Regions from separate parts of the Mesorhizobium sp. M0983 genome, predicted to be linked through region 1. Evidence: riboswitches for the same ligand, from Rfam matches in the RefSeq annotation. Region 1 holds a riboswitch; the other holds the start of a gene.

Region 1 (5,309 bases):
TAGCGGTTTTGCGGCGGGTCGGAGTGATCCTCCAGATAGAACGGCCTGACCTGCACTTCGATGTTGCGGGTGACGGCGCTGTACATAAACTGCTCCAAAGCAATGTAGATGGAACTTTCGACGCTCAGCGCAGTTTGATCAACGATGCGCGTCATCTCCTTGCCCGACTCAAGCGCAGGTGCCGAAAAACAATGTCATTTAAGTGACACATGACAATGATGGTGTGCAGGCTTGTGCCGGGCGACTCGGTGTTCTGTCGAATTGTTGAAAACGGCCGTCAGGCGGCCGGCATTTCTGGAGTGACCAGATCTCGATGGAACCGACATTCGCAGCCGCCCTCTTTTCCATAGCTCTCCTTCTTTCAAATCTCGCCAGCATCCTGTTAGCTTCGCTGAAGCTGAAGCGAGCAGCCAGGATCGCATCGCCCGCCGCCACCGTGCTACCGGTATCGATCGTCGTCCCGGCGCGCGGCGTCGAGCCGTTTACCGAGGAGACGCTGGAGCGCGCCTTCTCACTCGACTGGCCGCGCTACGAACTCATCTTCTGCGTCGCCCATGCCGACGACCCCGTGGTCAAGTCGATCACCGCTGCAATGGCGCGTTTTCCGGCTATACGCGCCCGGCTGCTCGTCGGCGACGACCGCATCAGCGGCAATCCGAAACTCAACAATTGCGTGAAGGGTTGGGAAGCGGCGCTTTATCGCTGGGTCATCCTTGCCGATTCCAACGTGCTTATGCCGAGCGATTATGTCCAGCAGCTGATGGCGGCATGGCGGCCCGACACCGGCCTCGTCTGCTCGACGCCGATCGGCTCGCGGCCTGAAGGGTTTTGGGGGGAGGTCGAATGCGCCTTTCTCAACACGCTGCAGGCACGCTGGCAGTACGCTGGAGAGGCGCTCGGCCTTGGCTTCGCCCAGGGCAAGAGCATGTTGTGGAACAAGTCGATGCTTGACGCCAATGGCGGCATCCGCGCACTGGCCGCCGAGATTGCCGAGGACGCCGCCGCGACCAAGCTGGTCAACCGGCTCGGACTGCGGGTCAATCTTGTCGCTTCGCCGTTCGAACAGCCGCTCGGCCGGCGCACGCTTGGCGAGATCTGGTCTCGGCAGGCGCGTTGGGCGCGGCTGCGCCGCGTCACCTTCGCGCTGTTCTTCGCCCCCGAGATCCTGATCGGCGCGGCGCCGCCGCTGGTGCTTGCGCTGATCGCGGCGGCTGACGCCGGCGTCAGCCTGCCGGCAACCGCCATCGCCGTGCTGGTCGCGGCCTACCTGCCGGAATGTGCCCTGGCCTGGGTCAAAGGATGGCACCTGTCGCTGCGCACCATCTTGGCAATGATGGTTCGCGACTGCATGCTGCCGGCGATATGGGCGCGCGGCTGGCTGAGCGGCGCCGTCGACTGGCGCGGCAACGTTATGACCATCCAGACCAAGGCCGTCGCGGAGCTGGAAGAGACCCCGTCCGGCGCCTGACCGGCACGTCCGGCGCGGGCTGTACGAACCCGCTCGCCCTGTTCGGCCAGCCTTATCCGGCAGCTCTCAGCGCTTGCTCGATATCTTCGAGCAGATCGTCGGTATCTTCCAGGCCGACGGAAAGCCTGAGCGTTCCCGGTCCGATGCCGAGCTCGGCGCGGGCCTCATCGGTCAAATTCTTGTGCGTGGTCGTCGCCGGATGGGTGATCAAGCTCTTGGCGTCGCCGAGATTGTTGGAAATCAGCACGATGTCGAGCGCGTTCTGGAAAGCAAAGGCCGCCTGCTTGCCGCCCTTCACATCCAGGCAGATCAGCGTCGAACCACCCGACATCTGCTTCTTGACCACGGCCGCTTGCGGGTGGTCGGCACGGCCGGGATAGATGACGCGGGCGATTTGCGGGCGCTCGGCGAGGAAATCCGCGATGCGGCCGGCACTTTCCGTCTGCTGGCGTACGCGCAGCGGCAGCGTCTCCAGGCCTTTCAGCAGGGTCCAGGCATTGAAGGGCGAGAGGCTGGGGCCGGTGTGGCGGAAATAGTCATGCAGGTTCTCGTCGATCCATTTTTTGTCCGACAAGATAACGCCTCCAAGGCAGCGCCCTTGGCCGTCAATATGCTTGGTGGCCGAATAGACGACGATATGGGCGCCGAGCTGCAAGGGTTTCTGCTGCAAGGGCGTGGCGAAGACATTGTCGACGATCAGCCTGGCGCCAATCGAGTTGGCAAGTGCCGCGACGGCGGCGATGTCGACCACCTCCAGCGTTGGGTTGGTCGGGCTTTCCAGGAAGAACAGTTTGGTGTTCGGCTTGACCGCCTGTTCCCAATTGGCGATGTCAGTGCCATCGACCAGCGTTGCCTCGATGCCGTATTTCGGCGCCAGCGTCTCGACCACCCAGCGGCAGGAGCCGAACAATGCGCGCGCCGCCACGATATGGTCGCCCGCCTTGGCGCTGCACAGCAATGCTGCCGTCACCGCCGCCATGCCGGACGCCGTGGCGCGCGCGTCCTCGGCGCCTTCCAGCGCGCACATACGCTTTTCGAACATGTCGACCGTCGGATTGGCATAGCGCGAATAGATGAAGCCCGGCTCCTCACCCTTGAAGCGCGCTTCCGCTGCTTGCGCCGTCTCGTAGACATAGCCTTGGGTGAGATACATCGCCTCAGAGGTCTCGCCGAAGCCGGAACGCAGCGTCCCGGCATGCACGAGTGCGGTCTGAGGCTTCCAGTCGCGCTTCTTGGTCATCATTCTATCCAAACACCAAAAATGGTCCAAACAACAAAAAACCGGTCGCGAAAGTCGCAACCGGTCCATATGGCCTTGCGGCCCGACGGTCCTTTAGCGACTTGTTTAACGTGGCTGCAAGCCGACCGGCCAAATCACCACGGGATAACGAGCTTTAGACCCGCGCCACGCTTGCGTCAATTGCCGGCATGATTAAGAGGGTTGTACCAAGCAGGTGCCAAAGGCGTCCAGTGTCGGACCTGCGGCAGAACAAGACCTCGCCCGGCGTTCGAACGGAGCCAGACCCTTGCGGCAGACAGGCATTCTTCCCGATCAGGATATTTCCGCGCTGTTCCAGACGGGCGCGCTGAAATCGCCGCGCGCGCTCGATGCCGACCAGATCCAGCCGGCCAGCCTTGACCTCAGGCTCGGCGACAAGGCCTGGCGCGTGCGTGCTTCCTTCTTGCCCGGCCCCGACCACAGAGTTGTCGACAAGCTCGACCGGCTGAAGTTGCACGAGATCAACCTCGCCGAAGGTGCCGTGCTCGAAACCGGCTGCGTCTACATCGTGCCACTGCTCGAAAGCCTGGCGCTGCCCGCGCATATTTCGGCTTCGGCCAACCCGAAGAGCTCGACCGGGCGGCTCGACATCTTCACTCGGGTAATGACCGACCGCGGCCACGAGTTCGACAAGATCGCCGCCGGCTATGAAGGCCCGCTCTATCTGGAGGTCAGCCCGCGCACCTTCCCGATCGTCGTGCGCACCGGCTCGCGGCTGTCGCAGATCAGGTTCCGCACCGGCAATGCGCTTTTGTCGGAAAGCGAACTGCACGACCTGCATCGCGCCGAGATGCTGGTCGCCACCGAGCCGCCCAACATCTCAGGCGGCGGCATCGCGTTGTCGATCGACCTCGACGGTGACAAGGACGGGCTGGTCGGCTATCGCGGCAAGCACCACACCGGCCTGGTCGACGTCGACAAGCGCGCCGCGCAGGATGTCGTCGATTTCTGGGAGCCGCTCTACAAGAGCGGTGCCGGCGAGCTGGTGCTCGATCCGGACGAATTCTATATCCTGGTGTCACGCGAGGCGGTGCATGTGCCGCCGCTCTACGCCGCCGAAATGACGCCCTTCGATCCGTTGGTCGGCGAGTTTCGCGTCCATTATGCCGGTTTCTTCGACCCCGGTTTCGGCCATTCGGCGTCGGGCGGCACCGGCAGCCGGGCGGTGCTCGAGGTGCGTAGCCACGAAGTGCCGTTCATTCTCGACCATGGCCAGATCGTCGGGCGGCTGGTCTACGAGCACATGCTGAAACGGCCGCAGGCACTCTACGGCACCGATCTCGGCTCCAACTATCAGGCGCAGGGCCTAAAACTGTCCAAGCATTTCCGCGCGGCGCGCTGAGCTTCCCCTTACTTGCGGCTATGCCGGCTCAAAGCGCCTTCACCGCCACCTTCACCGGCTGCTCGATTTCGAGCGGGTTGCGCAGCGGCAGGCCGAAATCCTTCGCCTCGATTTCGAACACGTCGCCGGCCTCCGTCCTGATGCCGTCGGCGAAGGACAGCGTCGCCGTGCCGAACATGTGCACATGCACGTCGCCCGGCTGGCGGAAGGCCGAGTATTTGAAGTGGTGATGCTCGAGATTGCCAATGGTGTGCGACATGTTCGCCTCGCCCGACAGGAACGGCTTTTCCCAAAGCAGCTTGCCGTGGCGCAGGATGCGTGAAGCGCCGCGAATGTCGGACGGCAGGTCGCCGATCAGGATCTCCGGCCCGAACGAGGCGTTGCGCAGTTTCGAATGGGCGAGGAAGAGATAATTCACGCGCTCGGTGACGTGGTCGGAAAACTCGTTCGACAGCGTGAAGCCGACGCGGAACGGGGCGCCGTCGTCGCCGATCACATAGATTCCGGCGATTTCCGGCTCCTCGCCGGCATCCTGGGCGAAGGCGGGCGACATGAGCGCCGCGCCGGGCGCCACTGCCATGGTACCGTTGCCCTTGTAGAACCATTCGGGCTGCACGCCGATCTGGCCCTTCGCCGGCTTGCCGCCCTCCAGCCCCATGCGGAACATCTTCATGGAATCGGTCAGCTGTTCCTCGCCGCCATCGCTGAGCTTCTTGTGCATGGAATCGCGGGTCGCGGCGGAGCCGAGATGCGTCAGCCCGGTGCCGGTGAGATGGAGATGCGCCGGATCGGGATGGTTGATCGGCGACAGCAGCCGTCCCTTCTTGTAGGCTGCGTCGAGATCGACGGTTTCGCCGAAGCCCTTGCGCTCGATCAGGGCGACAAGCCCGGTGCCGGTGCGCGCGGCTTCCATCGCCAGCGAATAGACGCTGCGGGCGCCGTTGATGACGCGGGTCTTGCCGCCGTTGCGGGCAACGACGCGGATCGTCTCGGCGTCGTCGAGGATCTGTGAGATCAGCATGGTAACCCTCTCTGAATTGCGGCCTGCCTTCTTGGCAAACCCTGCCCGGCGCGGCTCGGACCCTGTCCACGCCGCGGTTGAAATTCTTCGTCCGGATTGCGCTCGCGGGTCAGGTCCCTCGGGGGACTTCTTCGCGCCGCCCGGCAGCGCCGCGATGTGACCCGTATGCCTCCTGGTTGCCTCTCAAGCCTTGTTCTTG
Region 2 (5,309 bases), on a different contig from region 1:
CCGTCGCGCCCAGCTCGTCGCATAGATTGACGAAATCGCGAATGGTGCAGAAATGGATGTTGGGGGTGTCGTACCAGTAATAGGGCAGGTCCTTGGTCACCGGCATTCGGCCGTTGAAGAGCAGCGAAAAGCGCACCCGCCAGTGGCCGAAATTGGGAAATGAGACGATGGCGCGGTTGCCGATCCGGAGCAGTTCGTCGAGCACCAGCTTCGGATTGCGGGTCGCCTGCAAGGTCTGCGACAAGACGACAAAGTCGAAGCCCTTGTCGGGATAGAATTGGAGGTCCTTGTCGGCATCGCCTTGAATGACCGACAGGCCGCGCGCCACGCATTCGTTGACGCCGCGCTGCGACAGTTCCAGCCCGCGGCCGTCGACCTTCTTGGTCGCCTGCAGCAATTCGAGCAGCAGGCCGTCGCCGGAACCGACGTCCAGCACCCGCGACTGCGGCGGGATGAGATCGGCGACGACTTCGAGGTCGACGCGCTGGGCGCGGTTGACGCTCATGGGCTCGGCTCCTGCCTGGCGCATGGTCCTGATCCGAAAAGTCTGCAACTTTTCGGGGCCATGCGCTGATGCCTGGCGCATGATCCTGATCCGAAAAGTCTGCAACTTTTCAGGGTCATGCGCTGATGCCTGGCACATGGTCCTGATCCGAAAAGCGTGCAACTTTTCGAGGTCATGCGCCGAGCCCTCTAGCCCGGGCCGCCGAGGCGATGAAGCCTTTGATGGCGGCGAACAGTTCCGGCTCGTCGAGCAGGAAGGCGTCGTGGCCGCGGTCGGTCTCGATTTCGACGAACGATACCGAGGCGCCGGCCGCGTTCAGCGCGTGAACGACCGAGCGGCTCTCCTCGGTCGGGAACAGCCAGTCGCTGGTGAAGGAGACCAGGCAAAAACGGGTCTTGGTGCCGGCGAAGGCATCGGCCAGCCGGCCGCCATGGTCGGCGGCGAGATCGAAATAGTCCATCGCCCGGGTCATGTAGAGATAGGAGTTGGCATCGAAGCGATCGACGAAGGTCATGCCCTGATGGCGCAGATAGCTCTCGATCTGGAAGTCGGCATCGAAACCGAAGGTCAGCGCTTCGCGGTCCTGCAGGTTGCGGCCGAACTTGCGGTGCAGCGCTGCTTCCGACAGATAGGTGATGTGGGCGGCCATGCGCGCCACCGCCAGCCCCTTTTCCGGTCGCTTGCCGTGCTCGAAATATTTGCCGCCATGCCAGTCGGGGTCGGCCATCACCGCTTGCCTGCCGACCTCGTGGAAAGCGATGTTCTGCGAGGAATGGCGGGCGCCGGTGGCGATCGGCAGGGCCGAGAAGACGCGCTCGGGATAGCTGGAGGCCCATTGCAGCACCTGCATGCCGCCCATCGAGCCGCCCAACACGCTGAACAGCTGTTCGATGCCGAAATGCTCGACCAGCATCAGCTGCGCCCGCACCATGTCGCGGATGGTGATGATCGGCAGGTCGAGCCCGTAAGGCTTGGCGGTTGCGGGATTTGTCGAGGCGGGGCCGGTGGAACCGAGGCAGCCGCCGATGACGTTGGACGAGATGACGAAGAAACGGTCGGTATCGATGATCTTGCCGGGGCCGATCAGCACTTCCCACCAGCCCGGCTTGCCGGTCACCGGATTGGTGTTGGCGACATGCTGGTCGCCGGTCAGCGCATGGCAGACGAGGATGGCGTTGGAGCGCGCGTCGTTGAGCGTGCCATAGGTTTGGTAGGCGATCTGGAACGGCGACAGCAGCGTGCCGGCGTCGAGCTTGAGCGGCTTGTCGGCGCCGAAACGCAACACTGGGCTCGACGGCTGGTCGGCCTCGTTGTTGGTTTTTCGAGCGCGCAAAGCGACCATCACATCTCCTTGCCCGGGCTTTAGTTGTCCACCGGTCTGGGCAACAAAAAAACCGGCCATGCCTTCGCAAAGCCGGTTACAAGATGCAAACGGCCCTTTAGCAAGTTGTTTAACGTGGCTGCAAGCCGACCGGCCAAATCACCACGGAACTGTCGATGCTCTTCTAGGACTGACGCATGGCTTCGTCAACGGCAAGTTCTTGATCCCGAATTGCCGCCCCTCGACATTCCTGGCCACGGCTTGTATTTCCGCTGCGGCCTCCGGATGGAGGCATCCTCGACGGATTTCATGGAATGAGCCAGACACCGGATCAGACACGTCCAACGCCCCGCGCCGGCATCATGGACATCGAAGCCTATGTGCCCGGCAAGAGCGCGGCGCCGGAAGGTGTCGCCAAAGTCTACAAACTGTCGGCGAACGAGAACCCGCTCGGTCCTTCGCCAAAGGCGATAGAGGCCGCGCGCGCGGTCGCCGACAAGCTCGCGGTCTATCCCGACGGCAGCGCCAGGCGCCTGCGGGAGGCGATCGCCGAGGTGCATGGGCTCAATCCGGCGAACATCGTCTGCTCCAACGGTTCCGACGAGATCCTGGGCCTGCTTGCGCAGACCTACCTCGCGCCCGGCGATGAAGCCATCATCACCGAACACGGCTTCATGGTCTACAAGATCTACATCCAGTCGGCCGGTGCCGTCCCGGTAACGGTCAAGGAGACTGATGAACGCGCCGACATCGATGCGATCCTCGCCGCGGTGACGCCGCGTACCAGGATCATCTTCCTTGCCAATCCGAACAACCCGACCGGCACTTACGTGCCGTTCCAGGAGGTGCGCCGCCTGCATGCGGGCCTGCCGCGAAACGTGCTTCTGGTGCTGGATGCCGCCTACGCCGAATATGTCCGGCGCAACGACTATGAAGCTGGCGTCGAGTTGGTGGGCAGCGCGGAAAACGTAGTCATGACCCGCACTTTCTCGAAATTGGGCCTCGGTGGCGCGAGGATCGGCTGGATCTATGCGCCAACGCACGTCATCGACGCGATCAACCGCGTGCGCGGGCCCTTCAACGTCAATGCGACGGCGATCGAGGCAGGCATCGCGGCGATCCGCGACCGGGCTCATATCGAGCGCAGCGTCGCGCATAACGAGACCTGGCTGGCCTGGCTGAGCGAGCAATTGACCGGGCTCGGGCTGCGGGTGACCCCGAGCGTCGGCAATTTCATCCTGATCCACTTTCCCGAGGACAAAAAGCATTCGGCGGCGGCCGCCGACGACTACCTCAGTGCGCGCGGCTACATATTGCGGCGCGTTTCCGGCTACGGTTTTCCCAACGCGCTGCGCATGAGCATCGGCACCGAAGAGGCTAATCGCGGCGTTGTCGCAGCACTCGCGACATTCCTGAAAAGCTAGGGCACCATGACCTCACCGATGTTCGAAAAGATCGCGCTGGTCGGCATCGGCCTGATCGGTTCGTCGCTGGCCCGCGTCATCCGCCGCGAGGGACTTGCCGGCCAAGTCGCCATTTCGACGCGCAGCGAAGCGACGCTGGAGCGGGCGAGCCAACTCGGCCTTGGCGACACCTACACGACAGATGCGAAAGAAGCGGTTCGCGATGCCGATCTGGTCATCGTTTCGGTGCCGGTCGGCTCTTCAGGCACGGTCGCCCAGGAGATCGCACCGGCGCTGAAGAAGGGCGCCATCCTCACCGATGTCGGCTCGACCAAGGCATCGGTGATCGCGCAGATGCAGCCGCATGTGCCTGATGGCGTGCACTTCATCCCCGGCCATCCTTTGGCCGGCACCGAAAAATCGGGACCGGATGCCGGTTTTGCCGAACTGTTCGAGAACCGCTGGTGCATTTTCACGCCGCTGGCCGGCACCGATCCCGTGGCGTTGGAAAAGCTCTCGGAATTCTGGCGCCGCTGCGGCTCCAACATCGACACGATGGACCCCCAGCATCACGACATGACGCTGGCCATCGTTTCGCACCTGCCGCACATCATCGCCTATAACATCGTCGGTACCGCCGACGATCTGGAGTCGGTGACCAAGTCCGAGGTCATCAAATACTCGGCTTCCGGCTTTCGCGACTTCACCCGTCTCGCGGCGTCCGACCCGACCATGTGGCGCGACGTCTGCCTGCACAACAAGGACGCCATCCTCGAAATGCTGGCGCGGTTCTCGGAAGATCTGTCCTCGCTGCAGCGGGCGATCCGCTGGGGCGACGGCGAAAAGCTGTTCGACCTGTTCACCCGCACCCGCGCTGTCCGCCGCTCGATTATCGAGGCCGGCCAGGACATCGACGTACCGGATTTCGGCCGCCAGGCAGTCGAACACCCGCCGAAGGGATAAGCCGCGGCAAGCCGATCGCAGGCCGTACCGCCCCAGAACGGTTCATCGTTTCACGGAAACGCCGAACCGGTCTATCTTTTTGTTTGACGCAATCCGGACGGAAAACCGTTCACAATTTCCTGGAATTGCTCTAGTCGAGCGGCTTGATCTTGCCGAGCGGGATGAAGCCGAGCGAGGCCTTGCCCTTGACGATCTTCAGCGGCATCGACGGTGCGTTGCCGAGCAGCGCCAGTCCGGCGAAGCCGGTCTCGATTTCTTTCTTCTGCTCGGGGATGGCGGTGGCGAGGATTGCCGCCACGGCCTTCGGATCATTGAGCTTGATCATCAGGTCGGCATTTATGAGACCATCATTGTCGACCGACAGCGGTCCGGAAACGGTGATGCGCGCAGTTCCGGACGACAGATCGAGCTCGCGGATTTCGACCGCCTGGCCGCGCAGGCTCTTCGGATTTGCCTTGATCAGCGTCACACCGTTCTTCAATGTCACGTCGCCGCTGCCGTCGAGTGGCGGCAAGACGCGCCCGCCGATGGCCTCTGCGTCGATTTCGAGATCGGTGAAATTGCCGGCATAGTCGATGTCCGGGCCGTTTGGGCGCAATTGTCCGGTGGCGGTTCCGGCGCTGAACAGCGAGACAGGATCGGTGTCGTCCGCCGGATCGGTCTGGCCGGACAGGCCTTCTGCCTGCAGCGAGAGGCGCCCCGGCAGCGGCCAGGACAGCTTCATGTCGGCCCGCAGATCATCCCAGTCGATCCACAGCGACGTCGTGCCGGGAACAGAGGTCCTGAGCGGCCCCCTGAACTCGGCGGCAGGCGACAGAAGCCGCGTGATCTGCGTGGCGGCGTTGATTTTGCCTGTCGATGCAGCGACGTTGCGGCTGTCGTCCTCGTAAGCCAGACTTTCGCAAGAAAGCGTGAAGGTGAAGGGATAGCCGCTGACCGCGAGATTGGCGCAGTCGGCCTTGATGCCTTTGTCGTCGAGATCGGCGACCGCCTTGTCGGTTGCACTCTCGACCAGGTCCGCCAGGTAGAACCAGCCGGCGCTGTAGATGCCGAACAGCACGAGGACGAAAGCGGCAAGCCACAACAGGCGGCGACGTTGGCTGGGCGGTGGGCGCTC

The links. Region 1 has a riboswitch for S-adenosylmethionine ahead of NKH71_RS24745 (O-succinylhomoserine sulfhydrylase). Riboswitches for the same ligand answer to the same signal wherever they lie in the genome.
Region 2: linked by a shared signal. The riboswitch ahead of metX (homoserine O-acetyltransferase MetX) and the one ahead of NKH71_RS24745 (O-succinylhomoserine sulfhydrylase) in region 1 are both predicted to bind S-adenosylmethionine.

The regions. Positions count from the first base shown of each region.
Region 1 is NZ_JAMYNH010000016.1:97,454-102,762, reverse strand. Features, by position in the region: gene apaG (Co2+/Mg2+ efflux facilitator ApaG/CorD) at 1-86, opposite strand, end outside; gene NKH71_RS24750 (ceramide glucosyltransferase) at 314-1,468, shown strand; gene NKH71_RS24745 (O-succinylhomoserine sulfhydrylase) at 1,521-2,711, opposite strand; SAM riboswitch at 2,782-2,859, opposite strand; gene NKH71_RS24740 (2'-deoxycytidine 5'-triphosphate deaminase) at 2,995-4,089, shown strand; gene araD1 (AraD1 family protein) at 4,118-5,110, opposite strand; gene mmsB (multiple monosaccharide ABC transporter permease) at 5,294-5,309, opposite strand, start outside.
Region 2 is NZ_JAMYNH010000017.1:74,146-79,454, reverse strand. Features, by position in the region: gene metW (methionine biosynthesis protein MetW) at 1-505, opposite strand, end outside; gene metX (homoserine O-acetyltransferase MetX) at 678-1,847, opposite strand; SAM riboswitch at 1,925-2,002, opposite strand; gene hisC (histidinol-phosphate transaminase) at 2,141-3,250, shown strand; gene NKH71_RS25260 (prephenate/arogenate dehydrogenase family protein) at 3,257-4,192, shown strand; gene NKH71_RS25255 (DUF2125 domain-containing protein) at 4,323-5,309, opposite strand, start outside.